2 linked regions of the Methylomonas sp. 11b genome follow. The protein of the gene in region 1 interacts with the protein of each later gene in a pairwise test. Links are inferred from orthologs where the notes say so. Each region holds a gene or a part of one and is shown on either strand. Other genes may lie near its edges. The genes, in order: mobA and moeA.

Evidence for each region.
Region 2: the proteins of mobA (region 1) and moeA interact in binary tests that used the Escherichia coli proteins (3 or more experiments, as listed by UniProt). The link is inferred for Methylomonas sp. 11b from one-to-one orthologs.

What each region holds. Positions count from the first base shown.
Region 1 is NZ_KI911557.1:4,473,822-4,487,111, reverse strand. The notes cover bases 5,046-7,955. They hold mobA (molybdenum cofactor guanylyltransferase MobA), read left to right. Parts: upstream 5,046-6,152; coding sequence 6,153-6,758; downstream 6,759-7,955. Other genes in these bases: METH11B_RS0121610 (chemotaxis protein CheB), read right to left, coding at 6,780-7,955; METH11B_RS0121620 (DUF302 domain-containing protein), read right to left, coding at 5,677-6,135; METH11B_RS0121625 (hypothetical protein), read right to left, coding at 5,251-5,646; METH11B_RS0121630 (hypothetical protein), read right to left, coding at 5,046-5,141. In the rest of the region: METH11B_RS0121650 (c-type cytochrome), read right to left, coding at 1-386; METH11B_RS0121645 (putative transporter), read left to right, coding at 522-2,183; METH11B_RS0121640 (alpha-ketoglutarate-dependent dioxygenase AlkB family protein), read left to right, coding at 2,254-2,889; METH11B_RS0121635 (LTA synthase family protein), read right to left, coding at 2,825-4,582; more of METH11B_RS0121630, read right to left, coding at 4,614-5,045; more of METH11B_RS0121610, read right to left, coding at 7,956-10,043; METH11B_RS0121605 (PAS domain-containing protein), read right to left, coding at 10,124-10,708; METH11B_RS0121595 (hypothetical protein), read left to right, coding at 11,178-12,116; METH11B_RS0121590 (copper resistance protein NlpE), read right to left, coding at 12,174-12,656. UniProt on the Escherichia coli protein: Transfers a GMP moiety from GTP to Mo-molybdopterin (Mo-MPT) cofactor (Moco or molybdenum cofactor) to form Mo-molybdopterin guanine dinucleotide (Mo-MGD) cofactor.
Region 2 is NZ_KI911557.1:734,371-739,077, forward strand. Bases 594-3,507 are described here. They hold moeA (molybdopterin molybdotransferase MoeA), read left to right. Parts: upstream 594-1,379; coding sequence 1,380-2,636; downstream 2,637-3,507. Other genes in these bases: METH11B_RS0103625 (DnaJ domain-containing protein), read right to left, coding at 594-773; mobB (molybdopterin-guanine dinucleotide biosynthesis protein B), read left to right, coding at 863-1,387; METH11B_RS0103640 (DUF3581 domain-containing protein), read right to left, coding at 2,733-3,461; METH11B_RS0103645 (rhodanese-like domain-containing protein), read right to left, coding at 3,477-3,507. Outside these bases: more of METH11B_RS0103625, read right to left, coding at 294-593; more of METH11B_RS0103645, read right to left, coding at 3,508-3,800; METH11B_RS0103650 (pyridoxal phosphate-dependent aminotransferase), read right to left, coding at 3,791-4,707. UniProt on the Escherichia coli protein: Catalyzes the insertion of molybdate into adenylated molybdopterin with the concomitant release of AMP.

The sequences.
Region 1 (13,290 bases):
CCGTGGCAACCCAGACACATTGCAGCTTTGTCTTTGCCCAATTTGACCAAGTTGGCGTCGCTGCTACCGGCCGATTTGCCGTGCAAGCTGGCGTAATATGCAGAAATATTTTGAATGTCGGTATCGCTCAAACCTGACGCCAACGGCTTCATTACCGGGTTTTCGCGCTGGCCGTTGCGGAATTTATTCAGCTGGCTCTCGATATACACCGCGCTCTGCCCCGCCAGACTGGGCCATAACGGACTGCTGCTGACGCCGGCCGCACCGTGGCAACCTTGGCACGCAGCGGCTTTCGCCTTGCCCGCTTCAATATCCGCCGCGTTGACGCCGGCGGCAAACAGCCCCAGCATGACGATATACTTGATTTTATGATATTTATTATTCATCGAGATCACCCTTGGTTGGCTTGTTGTACAATCCTGGCGACATAATGCGCTATCAGGCTTCTGCATCATAGTCAGGCAACATTGACTAAGCAAACCTAAAATTTCCTCAACCCACTCGAACCAAAGGAATAGGCCATGTCGTGGTTGCTATCACTTTTTAATCAAGATTCCGTACCGCACACACTACTAATTATCAGTTTGGTAGTGGCTAGCGGCCTGGTTTTGGGCAGAGTATCGCTGGCCGGCATCCAACTGGGTATTGCCGGCGTATTGTTTTCCGGACTACTGTTCGGACATTTCCAGTTCACTATCAATCCGGAAGTCATGCATTTTTTGCGCGAATTCGGCTTGGTGCTGTTCGTCTATGCAATCGGATTGCAGGTCGGCCCCAGTTTCGTCAGTTCGTTTTTTCGTTACGGCTTGCGCCTGAACGGCATGGCCGCCGCGATCGTGATACTGGGCGCCTTGATTACGGTATTGATCAGCATTTTAGGTGATATTCCCATGCCCGTAGCGGTGGGCCTGTTTTCCGGCGCCACAACCAACACCCCGTCGCTGGCCGCCGCCCAGCAAGTATTGAGCGGGATTGCCGGCATCGATAGCGAAACCTTGAAAATGCCGGGTCTGGGGTATGCGGTGGCCTACCCATTCGGTATCGCCGGCATCATTCTGGCCATGCTGTTAAACAAACGCCTATTTAAGGTAGATATTGCAGAGGAAGCCAAAAGTTTTGCCGACAGACAGCAGCAAGATGCGCACATCCCAATCTGGAAAGATTTACGGGTGGAAAACCCCAATCTAAACGGTTTGACGCTAAGCCAAATTCCGTTTTTCGAAGGCATGAACGTGGTGATGACCCGGATTCTGCACAATGGCGCGGTGGATGTGGCCGGTCAGGAAAGCCACTTGGCAATTGGCGACACCATCCGGCTGGTCGGCGAACGCGAACCCTTGGAACAACTGAAAATTCTGATCGGTCCGGAATCGGATATCGATCTGAAACAAATTGCCACCAATTTGCAAAGCAGACGGCTGGTAGTCACCAATAAATCAGCGATCAATCAAACCGTTGGCAATCTGTGCATGCTTTACGGCGTCACCATTTCCCGGATTCATCGTCCCGACGTCGAGTTTTCTCCCACCAGCAACGTGCATGTGCATTTTGGCGATGAATTGAATGTCGTCGGCAGCCAGGAAGCGCTGAACAGTATCGAAAAAGCCCTGGGTAACTCGCTGGAAGAACTGGCTCACCCGCAAATCATGCCTATCTTTATCGGCATTTCGCTGGGGGTGTTATTAGGCAGTGTGCCAATGTATTTGCCGGGCATTCCCTCGGCGGTCAAACTGGGCATGGCCGGCGGGCCGCTACTGGTAGCCATTATGCTGAGCAGAGTGGGCAATTGGGGGACGATGACTTGGCACTTGCCGAAAAGCTCCAACATCATTTTAAAAGACATCGGCATCGTGCTGTTCCTGGCATGCGTCGGTTTGCACTCCGGCGATCAATTCGTCGAAACACTGGTCAAAGGCGACGGTTTTTACTGGATGGCCTGCGCGGCTTTGATCACCTTACTTCCGCTCCTTATCATCGCCGCCGTGGGCCGGATAGTCTATAAACTCAACTTCCTGACGCTTTGCGGCTTGCTGGCCGGCAGCATGACCGATCCGCCGGCTTTGGCATTTGCCAACAATCTCAGCCCGGCGGCGGCGGTGTCTATGGCGTATGCTACCGTATACCCCTTGGTCATGATTCTCCGGATCATTGCCGCGCAGTTGATTATTTTGTTGGTACATTAAAACCGACTCATTTGTCTGATGGACTGGTTCGGCGGCTAAAGTCGCCGAAGCTGTCCAAACTCCTGCTGCGATGACATCGACCTTAATCGTCAAGTACCAGAATCTGGCTCCCTGCGATGGCGAGCTGTACCTGCTGCAAGCTTTCTACCCACAAACCATCGCAGACAATTACTTCAACAGCCTGCGGCAAAACCTGGCCTGGCAAACCGAGCAAATCCATATCTTCGGCCGCTGGGTGGAGGTACCGCGCTTGATGGCCTGGTATGGCGACGCAGACGCAGAATACCGTTATTCCGGGGTCGATCACCAACCCTTGCCCTGGACCAACGAGCTACAAACCTTACGCATCGACGTCGAAGCTGTTTGCCTACAACCATTCAACAGCGTTTTGGCCAATTTATATCGCGATGGCCGCGATTCGATGGGGTGTCATGCCGACAATGAAAAAGAACTGGGACCGAATCCGCTGATTGCTTCGCTGAGTTTCGGCGAGACACGACTGCTGCGTTTCCGTCATGCCCGCAGCCGTACGACGTTGGATATAGAACTAAGTCACGGCGACTTGCTGATCATGGCCGGTGAGTTGCAACACCACTGGCGCCACGAATTGCCAAAAACTCGCCAAGCCAAGCAAGCCCGTATCAATCTGACTTTTCGGCGGATTGTGTCAATGCCCACTTCGCCCGCGCTATCCGCAACGCGTTAATCTTATCGACCAACAGCTGTCTGACAGTCTGCTCCGCCGGTAGTTTGCTGATTACCCGGGTATTATCGCCATCCAGTTTCACCAGAAATTCATCGTTTTCGCCAAACACGCTAACCATATCCCGATTGTCGCCGCGACGATGAATGATGTATTTGGGTGAGGCTTTCGCTGCGCCGAACAATACTCCATTCCAATCCGAATAACACTGCTTGCCGGCGATCAGACCCTGCAAACTATTAAAGACATCAATTTGTTGATATTGATTGTTTTCCACGCTTGCCGGCTGATAACCATCGGCAATCACTAAAGGCACTTTTGCCGAAGCTTTATACTGGCCATATAACTCAACCTCGGCTTTTTTTAAGGGCGTCATCGAATGATGGTCGCCGACAATAATCAAGATGCCATTCTTGAAAAAGCCACTATTTTGGAGTTCTCGATAAAACCGGCCTATTTGCTTGTCGGTATAAGTAATGGCCGCCGATTCGGATTTTTCCTTAGTCTCCGGATTAATATAGGGATGATGGCTGCTAACCGTTTTGATAAACAGCAAAAAATTATTTTTTTTATTTTTCTCGATCCTATCCAAAGCTCTTAAATATAAGGCCTCATCCGGCGCGGCCTCAAAATGAAACCGTTCCCATTTATCGTATTCCGGCTGGTCGTGGCCTTCGACATAATCAAAACCCACACTTTTTGCCCAAACGCCGGTGTTACCGAATTCCAAATCGGCAGTGGTTAAAAACTCGGCTTTATAACCGTGCTTTTTAAGGATATTGGGTAGGGAGTCTTTTATATTATAAAAACTATAAAATGACGTACCGCCGTCGTCGGTATAACTGGAGGGCGGATAGAGCGGCTGCAAGCCAGTCAGCAGGGCGACTTCGCCGTCTTCGGTTATAAAACCATTGGCGTAAAAATTCTTGAACGCTTGATGTTGGCTAGCAATCTCGTCCAGATTGGGCGTCCAATCGTGGATGCCGGAGAAATACCGGCTTTGATAAGCGGAAAGCGACTCTACCATCAACATAATAATATTCTTAGGTTGAGCCGGCTGAGTTTGGCAGTTTATATGCTCTTGAAAACTAAAAGTATCGACATAAGCGGCGCTATACGGCGCAGCCTCAGACAATATGGTTAAATTATAATCAATGACATTTTTATAAATCCAGGCATGGGCATATTTTTCATTATCGGCAAACGCGGCGGCCAACGGCAAACTAAGAATTAAGAAGATGGGCCACTTTTTGACATAAGGATTTACGGATTTAAACCTTACCCACGAAAAATATAAAGGTACAGCCAACATTAATACGCTAAGCGCAAGCATACCAAAATCGCTTAAACCGTAAATTTGCTGAATATATTTATACGAATAATCCGTATATTTTATGGCGTCACCCAAAGCCAAATGGGTATTGAAATTAACGATAATGGCGTAATCGATAATATAAACTGCGAACAACAGTATAGCCGCCAGGCGCAATAATGCCGCCAACCAACGCATCATAGTCGGCAGCAGCGATAAATACAGTAATATTAAAATACCGCCATAAATCACGGCATCGTTAAATAAAACCTGGGTAAACCCCAACAAACGGGTACCGGTATAGCGATAAATGAAATTATCGACATACCAGCCTTTCAGCAGCAACGGCGCCACCAAAATAAGCAACCAAACAATCTGTCTCATGCTTGGGAAACCGCTGAAAATGGCGTTGGGATTAATCGCGCGTCAACTTCAGAAAATGAAAAATATCGACTTCAATCACGCCGAATGCGGCGATCCACAGCAGCGCATCGTAAGCATCCAGCCACTCTGACTGCATCAGCCAAGCCACAACCATACCGACTAAACCCACAAATACAGCGAGAGTGATCGACCAAAACAGCTGCCGGTGTCGAGCAACCAAAGTCGGCCAGCGCACTTCCAACTCGAGCAGCACAATCAACCCAAACCAGAGCAGAGAGTTGAGCACATCCAACCATTCGTTATCGCGGACGTAGCTGCCGAATACCAAGGCAATCACCACAATCAACACGTTCCTCACCGCGTGCAAGGTCGTCTCATTAAACGGCGCGGCCTTGACGGTTTCCAGTTCGAACATCACCAATAAGATCACCCAAACCAGCGCATCAACCGCAGTGGTCAGCGTATCGACCGCTGCGTATATGCCGATGTTGAACGTCAACAAGGCCAAAATCGCCAGCTTGAATTTGGGGTAGGAGAGAAAAAACTCGGCGTTGGGCATATTAATTGAGTCCGACGGCAAACGCCAAACTGCTCGTATAGCGATGGTTTGACGGAAAAGACATGAACCATGATGACAACCCAGTCGGGGCCATCATGGTCAACAGGAATTATTTAACGAAACAGGCTTTTTCCGCTTCGGCGTCAGCATCTTTCAACTTGGTGCGCAAATCCTTGGATTGTTTAGGATCGCGAAACGCCGCACCGGCTTCGCCTGGGGTTTTTTGCATCTGGGTAAAGGTTTTGGCTGACTCGTATTCTTCAAAACTGAGTTTTTCAGCGATTTTATCGATTTTGCAACCGCAGGCATATTGGCTGATATAAGTCAGGCCGCCGTGCTTGGCGACGCATTCCAACACATATTCGACGCGGTCGCGGGTGGGATAGTCATTGACCAATGCCGCAGGTTCGGCAGCGGCGGCCTCCGGCTTTGAGTTTTCCTGAGTCGTGGCGCAGCCGCTTAGCAGCGTTACAACAGCGAGAGTAGCGAAGAATGATTTTTTCATGATGCTCGGTTTTTATCGTTGTAGGGATATTTATTGTTCGGCGGCGAAGTCGACAATCTGTCGCAATTGCGGGTTCATTTCCTTGGCGAATTTATTCAAGGCCGGGTTGCCGGTATCTTCCGGCAACAGATGCGTCCTGACGATGGTTTTACCTTCGAATTGGTAGGTCACCACATTGCAGGGCATATAGCCTATCGCGTGCGGGGTGATTTCCAGCACGACCTTTGCCAACGTCAGATTGCAAAACTGTACGGTATCGTATTCCGGAAAATTCGTGGCCCCTCTATCACGGATCACCTTCCCCACCCGACTGTGGCCGGTGATGCGAAAGTTGTGTTCGGCAATCGCCACTTCCAGTTCCGCCAATACTTCGTCGTACGGTTTGCTGGTTTCCACCTGGTAATACGTGACTTCTTCGGTATGCAGAGGCTGCGCGGCACAACTTGCAATCAACGGCAGGCTTGCGAAAATGACGAGTCTTTTTAACATCGAGAAAGCTTACCATCATGAGCGGGCAAAACAAAGTTAGCGGCGTGGTGCTGGCGGGCGGCATGGCCAGACGCATGCAGGAGCAAGATAAGGGCTTGATGTTGTGCAATAACCGGCCCTTGGTTAGCTATGCGCTTGCTGCCATGGCCCCGTTGGTGGATGAATTATTAATCAGCGCCAATCGCCATCAAGACCAGTACCGGCAATTCGCTTACCCGGTTATCAGCGATGCCGAACCAAGCTTCGACGGCCCGCTAGCCGGTATCTTGGCGGCGATGCAGGCCACACAACATGGGATATTACTGGTAGCGCCGTGCGATTCGCCGCTGGTAGCAAGCATGCATTTGCAACGCTTGCTCGACGCATTAATTAGCCAGGATGCGGACATCGCCGTGGCGTTTGACGGCGAACGCTTACACCCGGTTTTCGCAGTGCTGAAAACCAGCTTGCAAACTGATTTACAGAATTACCTGCGTAGCGGTGAGCGCAAGTTGCAGACTTGGTTTCATCGGCATTCAATGGTCGAGGTGGATTTCAGCGACACGCCGCACATCTTCGTCAACATCAATACGCCGGCGGAATTGCTGACTGTGGAGCAATCGTTAGCCGAAATCTTGCCTTAATAGCAACTTGATATTAGCCGCTCAGCGCACCGCTTTTTCACTGCTGACTATTAACAACGCTTCTCCTGAACGATTACCCAGCACGGTGGCATGCATGCGCACCGGGATGATTTTCTGATCCTTGGTGAGGCGTTTGGTCTTGATACTTTTCACGCCGCCACCGACTATCAATTCCTGAATCAACTGTTGAGTAATGGCCCGTTCATCCTCCGAGACGATCTCTGTAAACGTCATACTGGCTGCATCCAAGCTATCCCAGCCGTATAAGGTTTCGGCGCCCTTATTCCAAGCCGTAATTTTACCCGACACTTCAAATAGAATTATCGCCTCATCGGTGTCCATCACTATCGTTGCCAGTTTTTGCAAACAATTTAAACATTCCTGTTTTTCAACTTGATGTTGGTGAACGTAGTCGCGCTCAGTCAAAGCGATTAACTCTCTGGCCGAGTTCTCCGCTTGAAACATGCAAGCCGACGCCGAAACGTGCACCACCTTTCCGGATTTGGTGAGCCGTCTGGCCTGAAAAGACGGCAAGGTGTTACCCACTTTCAAGTTGTTCAGACCTTGCTTGGCAAAATGTTTTTCCTCTTCCGGAATTAAATTGTAAAAATTCATCCCCAGCGCATCATGCGCCGACCAACCATAGAGTTTCTCGGCGGCGTGATTCCAGGTCACAATGGTACCGTCCGGATCGAGCAAGGTGATCGCATCATTGGAAAACTGTACAAACTTGGCCAGCCTCAGCGTTTCTTGCTCCTCACGCTTATGCAATTCCAGTTGCGCACTTTTCAGCTGATTGATGTCCACAAATGTCAGAATGACACCGGCATTGACTTTAGCGGAAACTACATAGGGAATAACCCGCAATAAATACCAGGTACCATTTTCCAGCTGAATTTCTTGATCAAAACAGTTGTGCCTATCATTGACACTTTTAACCACTGCAATGACATCGAGATTTTTAATGGTATGGGTTAGATGGTAAAACGGTCGCCCGAGATCGGTTTCCAAAATATGGAATATCGACTGTAGTTTCGGGGTAAAACGCCTGATATCCAGATTCTCGTCTAAAAACAAGGTAGCGATATTCGTACTATTGAATAAATTATCCAAATCGTTATTCAATAAGGTCAGTTCGACTATCTTGCCCTGGTGTTCGGCGTTAACGGTGTAAAGCTCTTCGTTAACCGATTGCAACTCCTCGTTGGTGCTCTGTAACTCCTCGTTACTCGCCAACAATTCTTCGTTGGTGGCCTGGAGCTCCTCGTTGGAGGTTTCCAATTCTTCCACCGTGGCTTGCAGGTTTTCGCGGGTAAATTGTAATTCTTGCTCCAAATCGATAATGCGTTGTTTGGCATCCAAATTGACATCGTAGACCAAGGTTTCCGTCTCGCTGAAACAGGAAGGATCGACCGTCTCCGTGATCATCGCCGCCACTAAGATTTCTTGGCCCTTCTTACCCGGCAGAGGTTTAAATTGCAGTCTAAACGTCCGCAAACTGTCCTGCTCTCTGACCCGAATATTGGACAACACAATTTCGTTATTCGTTTTTAAGGCTTTTTGAATACCTGTGGAAATAGGTATGGATAAATCTTTTTTGACAATTTTACTGACATTACTCACCAGCTTGCCGCTGGGATAACTCAAATAATCCTTGGAATCGCCGAAAATATGGGATATTTCCATATTCTCGTTGATTATCATCGTAAACGGCAATACATCATTGGATATTGCCCTGATGAACCTATCCAATACTCTTTCTTCCTGACCACTAAGCGCATTCGATGAGCGCACAGAAGTCGGATACGGCGAGTAAGTCATTAAAGCACTGGGAGATGCAGTAAAACCCAAGGATTTATATTTGCCTTTAGAGCGATATAGTTTTGATTTGGCACTTGCCACATCGAAATACTCACCCATATCGCCTATCGTTTCACTGGTACCCAACACCAACAAGCCGTCCTTTACCAGAGAAAAGTTGAATAACTCCAATATTTTCTTTTGCAATACCGGCTGTAAATAAATCAACACATTTCGACAGCTTAGTATATGAATATTGGTAAACGGCGGATCTTTAATCAGGTTATGCTGGGCAAACACCACCATTTCCCGAATTTTCTGGCTGACCTGAAAATAATCTTCCCGGCGAATAAAATATTTTGACAAAAGCTTAGGTGGAATATCCGCGATAATACTTTCCGGATATTTGCCATTACTGGCTTTCTCGATGGCCGTAAGATCGACATCCGTCGCAAAAATCTTCACGCGAAAATAATGTCCGGAATACTCCCGGTATTCCGACAACAACATCGCCAAGGAATAAGCTTCCTCGCCGGTGGAACATGCGGTCACCCAAACTCGCAACTCATCTTCTTGTAATAATTTGACGACTTTTTTCAACCAATGCTCGCGAATATCATCAAATACGTGCTCGTCGCGAAAAAAACTGGTAACGCCTATCAACAATTCCTGAAATAAAACCAAAACTTCGTGAGGATTTGTTTGTAATAAGTTTAAATATTCTGATATATCTTTTAAATGATTGATAGATATGCGCCGTTCAATGCGTCTAACCACCGTATTGGGTTTATAAAAGGTAAAATCGATTTTGCACTTTTCCCTAAGAATCGAAAAAATCCGCGTGATGTCGCTATCGTCGGAAGAAACGATATGCTTTTCCTGCAAGGTGGCATAGGGATGCTTAACAAAAGCCAACAACTGATCGGGCATCTTCTCCGGCGGCAAACTAAAATCCGCCAAACCGGTAGCAAAAGCATTCTTGGGCATACCGTCGAATTTGGCGGAGTTTTCATCCTGCACCATGACCATGCCGCCAAATTCCTTGATGGCGCGAATACCACGCGTGCCATCACTGCCGGTGCCGGACAAAATAATGCCTACAGCCAGTTCTCTGGCGTCTTCGCTCAAGGAGCGCAAAAATATATCGATCGGCAGATTAATGCCTTTGCTGGGGTCTTGCTCGGCCAACAACAGCTGATTGTGAAACACCGTGACGTTTTTCCGGGGTGGAATCAAGTAGACGGTGTTGCGCTCGATTTTCATACCGTCCTCGATGCGCTTTACCGGCATAGCAGTATGTTTGGACAATAGTTCAGCCATCAAACTTTTATACTGCGGTGACAAGTGCTGAATCACTACAAACGACAAGCCGCTATTGGCAGGCATATTCTTGAAAAATGCCTCAATCGCCTCCAAGCCTCCGGCGGAAGCGCCGATCCCGACAATGTACTGCGGCGGCACTTTTACAGTGTTTTCATTATCCATAAAACCATGTTATTTAATATCAATCGTTTAAATTAATAAAGCCTCTGGACAACTTTACCCGTCACGCTGCGACAGTACACTCAAGTCTTATTTGCGTCTGTTTTCACGTCGCTAATATCTGTGATAGTCACGATTAATTTACGCGTTTTCAAATCGAACGATTCGCTCGCCGTATCGCTACCGTCATCCGCATTACCTTTGATTAAAGCAGGGAAAGCAAAATTCTTATCCCCTTGCAAACGCAACTGTAAGCTTTTATTGGTTGGCGCTTTGAAAAAGGCATCAAAACGGTGAATAAATATATTCTTGTCTTCTTCGAAAATTAGCTTGGAAAAATGCGTTTTCTGCAATTTACTGGCTTTATAGCCCAACATATCTGCAAAGGTATGATTCGCTTGTTCTATGAAGCCTTGATAATCTAGGGTTATAATACCCACCGGAACACAATGGTAGGTAAAATTTAATTTATTATTTAAGCGGGACAATTCAAATTGCGCTTTTTGCAGCTCTTCATTCTGCATTTGCAACTCAATTTGATAAACTTGTAAATCATAAAATAAACGTTGAATTTCTTCCGGCGTAATACTACTGATTTCTTGAGGCGTAAAATCTATAATTTTCTCCGCCATTTCTTTTAATTTAGCAGCATGAGAATCTAATGTCATAACGGCATTTCCTTATTAATCTATTAATTTTTTGAACAATTTAGCGGAAAAATTCTAGTTCCCACTATTTATACTCCCTATCGATTCGTCCACTTCTACCCTCTTCGGATTTTACCGATACCCTGCTGGCAACTTATTGACTTAAAACAGCCTGATTCAGCACCCAGCCGCCCAGCGCACTGGGATTGTAGTACAGAACATATATTCGAGCGCTTGCTACGTGGTGTTTGCCGGCCTCAATATCCCTATTTTTTGCTTGAAAATTTATTTCAAGCGGTGAATTTTTTTGGTTCCCGAACATAAACCGCCTCCTTTTCAGAGCAAACACCAGGAAGCAAAGCCTAGTTTTCCGCAAATTATCAGCACTGGCAAACACTACAAATTAGTGGCGTTAAGGTCCGACTAATCAAAGGTTGTGTCATTTACGCCGCATTATGCTAACGTAATTTTCTTTTTGCTTGGAACCACGATGAAACGAACGACTCTCGCCATCATTCTGACATTCTGTTCGTCGGGTGTTTTTGTCCAATCAGCCTTTGCACTCACTACGCCGGCAGAGCAGGATAAATTGCGCATTCATACCAGCATGCCTCGCAGAACCAGCGATTCGCTGTTTTCATACACGGCGGAATGGCGTATCGACGATGGAGAGCTGTATCGCTCTACCGGCTTGAGCTTTCTCAATGCACACAAATTTGATGATGCGACACAGCCTCACGCGGTCACAAAAAAACTGCTCACATCGATGAAGGACGGCATGATTCAGCTGGATCCGAATTGGCGCGGCATCACCATTACCCAACCGCCGGAACAAGCAGAATTAATCATCGCCAACAAAACCGGCTATTCGTTGACAACGATAACAGTGAGAGATTACAGCAACCAAGGCTTGCGTTTCGATCTTGCCGATAAAAATTTCAACGCCGACGGCGTGCAAGTGGCTTTTGATCTGGTGTTCAGCGCGGATGTGGAATATTTGGACGGCTTTTCCTCGAAAAAAGCCCTCACCGCCTCGCAAGGCGAAATCGAGATTAAGATAGACGACCAAAAACCGATTCATATCAAAACCGACGGCAAAACCACTCGCGAGCTTGAGCAAGAAATCGCCAAGCAGTTGAGCATCTCGCAACTTGCTGAAACACCGCTTTATCCTGGCATGGTCAGCAACGATACCCGTAACAACAAGCCATTCGATGGCAGCGAAGTGCAATTTTTAAATCTTGCCGCCAAATCGATTACCATCGACATTACCGACCCCGCCTTGGGCGTACTCGCCAAGTTCAAATTCAAAGACGAAAATCATTCGGTGAAGGTCGTGGAACCGCGTTTCATGCTTGGCGCGTTGGCCTTGACGGTACTTTTAGCCATTGTCTATTTTCGGCGCAAAAACCAGCAGAAATCGATATAACAGTTCTAATCTCCGGGTGGCCGCCAGCGCACGCGGCCACCCGGCTTAAGGTTTAAATCAATGCCCGGAATGTTCAGGCTGCTTATCGGTGACGCTGGTTCTACGCAAAATATAGCGATCCGCAAGTTTGCCGGTGAACCGGTTGCCGCTGTTATCCAACTGAATCAACGCATCTTTTTCAACCAGATATTGCTGCGACGTTGAGCCATTCTTTGGCGTCAAAACCAGAGTATTGGCTTTTTCGCCAGGGGCAAACTTACCCTTTTCAGTAAACTCCCGTTCCGATTTCCCCAAAAACTGGGTCATCAGCAGATAACTGCCGTTTTTGTTCAAGGCCAGTGTGGTTTTCACGCCGATACAGTCGGCACAAGGGGTTAAGCCAGTATAAATCCCTGGCCAATCCATACTCTTGTGTTCGTGATGAACATCCTTATCATCAGCCCCAGCCGTTTCGGCAAGCGCTGGATTAAATGCAGAAAAAGCAGCCATCACCAGAAAAATGACCAGATTTTTTTTTAATTTTGATTTAACTGTTCGCATATTTGCTCCTGAGCAAACCGTCGCTAATAATAATTATTGAGTAGGTACCACGCTGGAAATCTTTTGTGCGCCGGCGTTCATTCGTGAAAAGCCGCCAAGGCAAAAACGGCCTGTTAACAACCAATGAGCATCTTTTTTACCGACCTTCATCAACTGATCGACGCACACAGTTGCTCTATAAAGCCCCGCTTACAAACACAGATGATTCCAACCGCCTATTGTGGCATAGCTGCAAAGGATTAACTGATTTCATATCGCTAAAGCCCCCCATTAAGCAATCAGCCAACTGCGCTAGAGAGCTAATAATCGGCGCGCAAACCGTTCGTTAACACTCGTCCGTACAATACCCTCACCAAAAATTAAACCTATTCGTGCGCTTTACCAGTATCGGCTGGGACATTTTTGTGCGCCAACCCGGACTTTTCGCAGACGTTTTTTGACTGAACACTTAAAAATTGGACCGTATTTCACCGAATATATTTTTGGATGTTACATTGCCGCCCGATTAGAAAATTTAATCGTTTATTACCGGTACCAAAACGGTAGCACTATTTTTACCCCGAGACGCCGCTAGGCGATCTCGCTTCAGTAAGTTGGCTCGGTTGGTGTGCTTGCTGAAGTTAAACTCCAAAGG
Region 2 (4,707 bases), 3.7 Mb from region 1 along the record:
GTATTTCCGATCTGATCTAATCGAAGGCACTAACCTTAACGGCGAGTGCCAGTATAACTTTAAAAGATTTGTCTTATAAATTGAATTTACTGATATTTTTGTGGTCCACATCTCTTTTTTGATTTTTATTCACAGCAGCCTCTTAGGCCTTTTTGGTAACTAAAATCAGCAAGATCAAACTAAAATTCGAACCACTTCTAAATTATGAAAATAAGAAAGTGATGCGTATCACATATATTCAAAAGAACTGCAAAAACAGACAATTCTGAAAGGAATTTTCTGGATGTGTTTTTTCAACGGCCCAGCAATGTTTTTTTTGCTTGATTAATTTGGGCCGCCAAATAATCCGACCCTCCTCGATCAGGATGAAAGCGCGAAATGAGTTTACGGTGGGCCTGAATAATTTCTTCTTCCGTTGCGCCAGGCATAAGCCCCAAAACTTCAAAAGCCTCCGTTGTTGTCATGCCGGCTTGTCGAGATGAACCAGGACCCGGCTTACCATATTGCGGATTGCCGGCTTTGAATCGCAACCAAATACCATGAAGTTGTGGCGCGTATCTTAATATCAGAGGCATCGAGCGTACTAGAAACGCAAATATTACGCCGAATATCGCCAGCAGACCGCTAAGTTTTCCACTCAGCATCAGTACAAGCAAAATCAGCGCAACCGCAACCCAGACTAGTTGTTTAAGTCGCTTGCTGCGCAATTCGGCTGGTACCTTCATAAATCCCGATAGCATCAAAATTGCCAATACCAATGCCAACAATATCACTATTCGTATCACCCAGACTCCAAACGCTTCAACCTACGAACGTCATAATAACTTAGAATACGGTCAGTTCGACAAATGTAGAGAAGTCCATGTTCAGCCCATCAGTCCTCGGCTTCGCGGCCGCCAGCGGCACCGGTAAAACCAGTTTACTGACAAAACTTATCCCGATGCTGAAAGCACATAATCTGGAAATAGGTGTTATCAAACACAGTCATCACGACTTCGAGATTGATCAACCCGGTAAAGATAGCTTTCGGCTGCGCGAAGCGGGCGCCACACCGGTTATGCTGGTTTCCCGACACCGGCGTGCGGTAATCAGCGAATTGTCCGCAGATAACGATATTTCGCTGACTGAACAACTAGCCTTGTTTCCCAATGCAGGCCTGGATTTGATTTTAGTGGAAGGATTCAGGCACGAGAGCTACCCCAAAATAGAGCTGTGCAGACCAAGCCTAGGCAAACCGCTGCTTTACCCTGAAGACCCGTCTATTATCGCGATAGCAAGCGATGAAACCGTCTTAACACCACCCGGCTTACCTTGCCTTGATCTAAACGATGCAGAGGCCATAGCCAAATTCGTTATCGAAATCTTTTTGAAGCGCCAACGTGACTAACATCTGCTACCCCAACAAACACGATTTATTAAGCGTCGAACAGGCTCTATCGGAAATCCGCAAAGCCATCAAGGCCATCCCCGAACAAGAGCTAATCGCGTTGACCCAGGCCCTTGGTAGAACACTAGCCGATAGCGTGAGCTCACCCATCGACGTCCCTCCGCAACGTACGGCAGCAATGGATGGTTACGCGTTTGCTGCTGGCGATATAGCTGCGGGGCAGCAGGCTAAACTACGAGCAATCGGCACCTCTTGGGCCGGAAAACCATTTTCAGAGCTACAGTCGCCCGGCCAATGCGTCAGAATATTTACAGGGGCTGTGGTCCCTGAGTTTGCGGACAGCGTTATCGCCCAAGAACAAACCGAACTAAATGGAGACACTGTATCACTTCCCCAGGACTGGCAACCGTATAAAAATATTCGCGCGGCTGGTAGCGATGTTAAACAGCATGATGAGTTAGTTACCGCATCGAAAAAGCTCTCCGCTCGCGACCTCAGCCTACTGGCTGCGGCAGGTGTCGAACAAATCAGCGTGAAACGCAAACTTAGAATTGGCTTTTTCTCGACTGGCGACGAATTGGTACCACTGGGAGAACCGCTAGCTATCGGCCAAATCTATGACAGCAACCGCTACCTATTAGCCGGGCTATTATCCGACCCTAATCACACGGTCTCGGACTTGGGCATCGTCGCAGACGATCAACTGAAACTCGAACAAACTTTCAAGAACGCAGCCCAGCAACATGACGTCCTCATTTCCACCGGCGGTGCGTCGGTTGGTGATGCGGATTTTGTCAAACAAACGCTGGAAAAATGCGGACAGGTGAACTTCTGGAAACTGGCGATCAAACCCGGTAAACCCCTGGCTTTTGGCAAGATCGGCAAGTGCTGGTTTTTCGGTTTACCCGGCAATCCGGTTGCCGTCCTGGTCACTTACGAGAAATTCGTAAAACCAGCTTTGGAACAGCTCGCCGGCGCGCCACCCACGCAAGCATTGCGGTTACGTGTTCGTTGCGACAGCAGGCTAAAAAAATCACCCGGGCGGCAGGAATATCAACGTGGCATTCTGTACCAGCAGGACGACGGCGAATTAGCCGTCCGTCTCGCCGGTCAACAAGATTCTCATCAACTGAAAGTGGCCAGTCAGTCCAATTGTTTTATTGTGCTGGATGCAGACAGTACAGGTGTAGATGTTGGGGAAATGGTGACAGTAGAGCCCTTCTCTTCGACGTTACAGACAGCTTACTAGCCTTCTCACCAACCGGTGTATTCTTGGCCAACCGGTTGGAAAACACGAAACACAAACAGGCTGCCAGTCCCTGCAAACGAACGGCAGAATGTCTAATTACGCAGCTGCTTCCGCAAGATTCCCTAGATATCCATGTTTTCTGGCCAGATATTCGTCTACAAATGCTTGCATCGGTTCGGCTTCATAATCACGCAACCCGCTGACCGCCAGCTTTTTAAAGCCGGAACCAACCACGTCTTCACCGCATTTGATTTGGAAATAAAGATAAGCGGTGGCGCGCTTGCCGTTGACTTCCATTTTCGGTTCCAGCATTTCCAGCCGCGGTTCGTGAAAATCCATCCGGTTCAATGTCAAGGTCATGCTCTCATAGATCACCAAAGGCCGGTCTATATTGAACATGACTTGCTCTTTGGCCAACAAAGGCACCAACACATACGGAAAGTTCTGCCCGGAAAAAGCCACATAATCGCGAATCAACGCCTCGATTAAGGCAGGGTCGCGAATCACATCGCCGGAACGTTCGATCTGCAAATAGGTTTTACCTTGATTGTCGGTGACATCGATTTTTTCGGCATCATCATCAGGAAAGTTCAGCAATACACCGTGACCAACCATTCCGGAAAAGATGAAGTGCATATTCTGGCTAAGACCGTATTTGTCCAACACTAGCGAGAATAATAAATCGCCCGGTACGCAAAAACGTTTTGCGTCTTCGTCATGCAAGGGGTTGAAGTCATGGGCAACTTCTTTGGCAAACATGCTGGCCTGCGCGGCGCTGATAGCGACACTGCCCTCCTGAATGTCATAGTATTCTTTTAAAAACATAGCTTTATTAATTATTTAGTAACGTGGGACGGACGGATCGCAAACCTGAGACCAGGCGTCGATGCCGCCCTTCAAATTGAACAATCTTTGCAGACCGGAATGCTGCAAAAAATTGCAAGCTTGCTGGCTACGCATACCATGATGACAAATCACCACCACGTCACGGTCTGCAGGCACTTCGGCGAAGCGCGCGGGGATTTGCTGCAGCGGTATCAATACGCTACCGGCAATCTTGGCGTAGGCAAACTCGTGGGGCTCCCTGACGTCCAGTAAAAATACCGATGGGTCGTCCTGTAAATGTTGTTGTAGCTGTTGTGGCGTGTATTGATTTATTGGCATATGAATCTTTCCAGTCTCTGAAGCGCGGCGGCCATTCTATCGGTTGAAGCGGTATATGCAAATCGAATGTGTTGATTGGCCAAGTATTGACCAAAGTCTTTGCCGGGTGTTACCGCTACGCCTTCTTGTTCGAGTAGCTGTTTGGCAAACTCAAAACTGTCGTCGGTAAACGCACTGCAATCGGCATAAATATAAAACGCCCCTTGGGGTTTACAGGCTATTTTAAATCCCAACCTTAACAAGTTGTCGTAAAGAAAATCCCGCCGCTTTTCAAATTCGTCGCGGCGTCGATACAATTCGGCCATATTTTCAGTGCTGAAACAGGCCAACGCAGCGTATTGAGAGTGGGTAGGCGTAGAAATAAAAATGTTTTGCGCCAGTTTTTCCACGGCGTCGATAAAATCTTCCGGCACGATCAACCAGCCGATACGCCAACCGGTCATGCCAAAGAATTTGGAAAAACTGTTGATGACAAATACATCGTCGCTGAACTCCAAAGCACTGCTGACTGTTTCGCCGTAAACCAGACCATGGTAAATCTCGTCCGAATAAAAGCAGCCCCCTAAGGCATGCGTCTGTTGAATCGCATCGCGCAGCGCATCGTTGCCAATGATGGTACCGGTAGGGTTGGACGGCGAAGCAATTAATACGCCTTTGCTGGCCGGCTGCCAGTGCTGGCGTATCAACTCGGCGTTGAGTTGATACGCCGTTTCGGCACCTACATTCACAAAACGAGTTTTACCGTCGAAAAGCTGCACGAAGTTGTCGTTACAGGGATAACACGGATCAGCCATCAAGATTTGCTCGCCCGGATTTAAACTAATCCCAAACGCCAGCAAAAACGCGCCGGACGCGCCGGGTGTAATGAAAACCCGTTTTGGGTCCAGATCTACGCCGTATTGCGCCT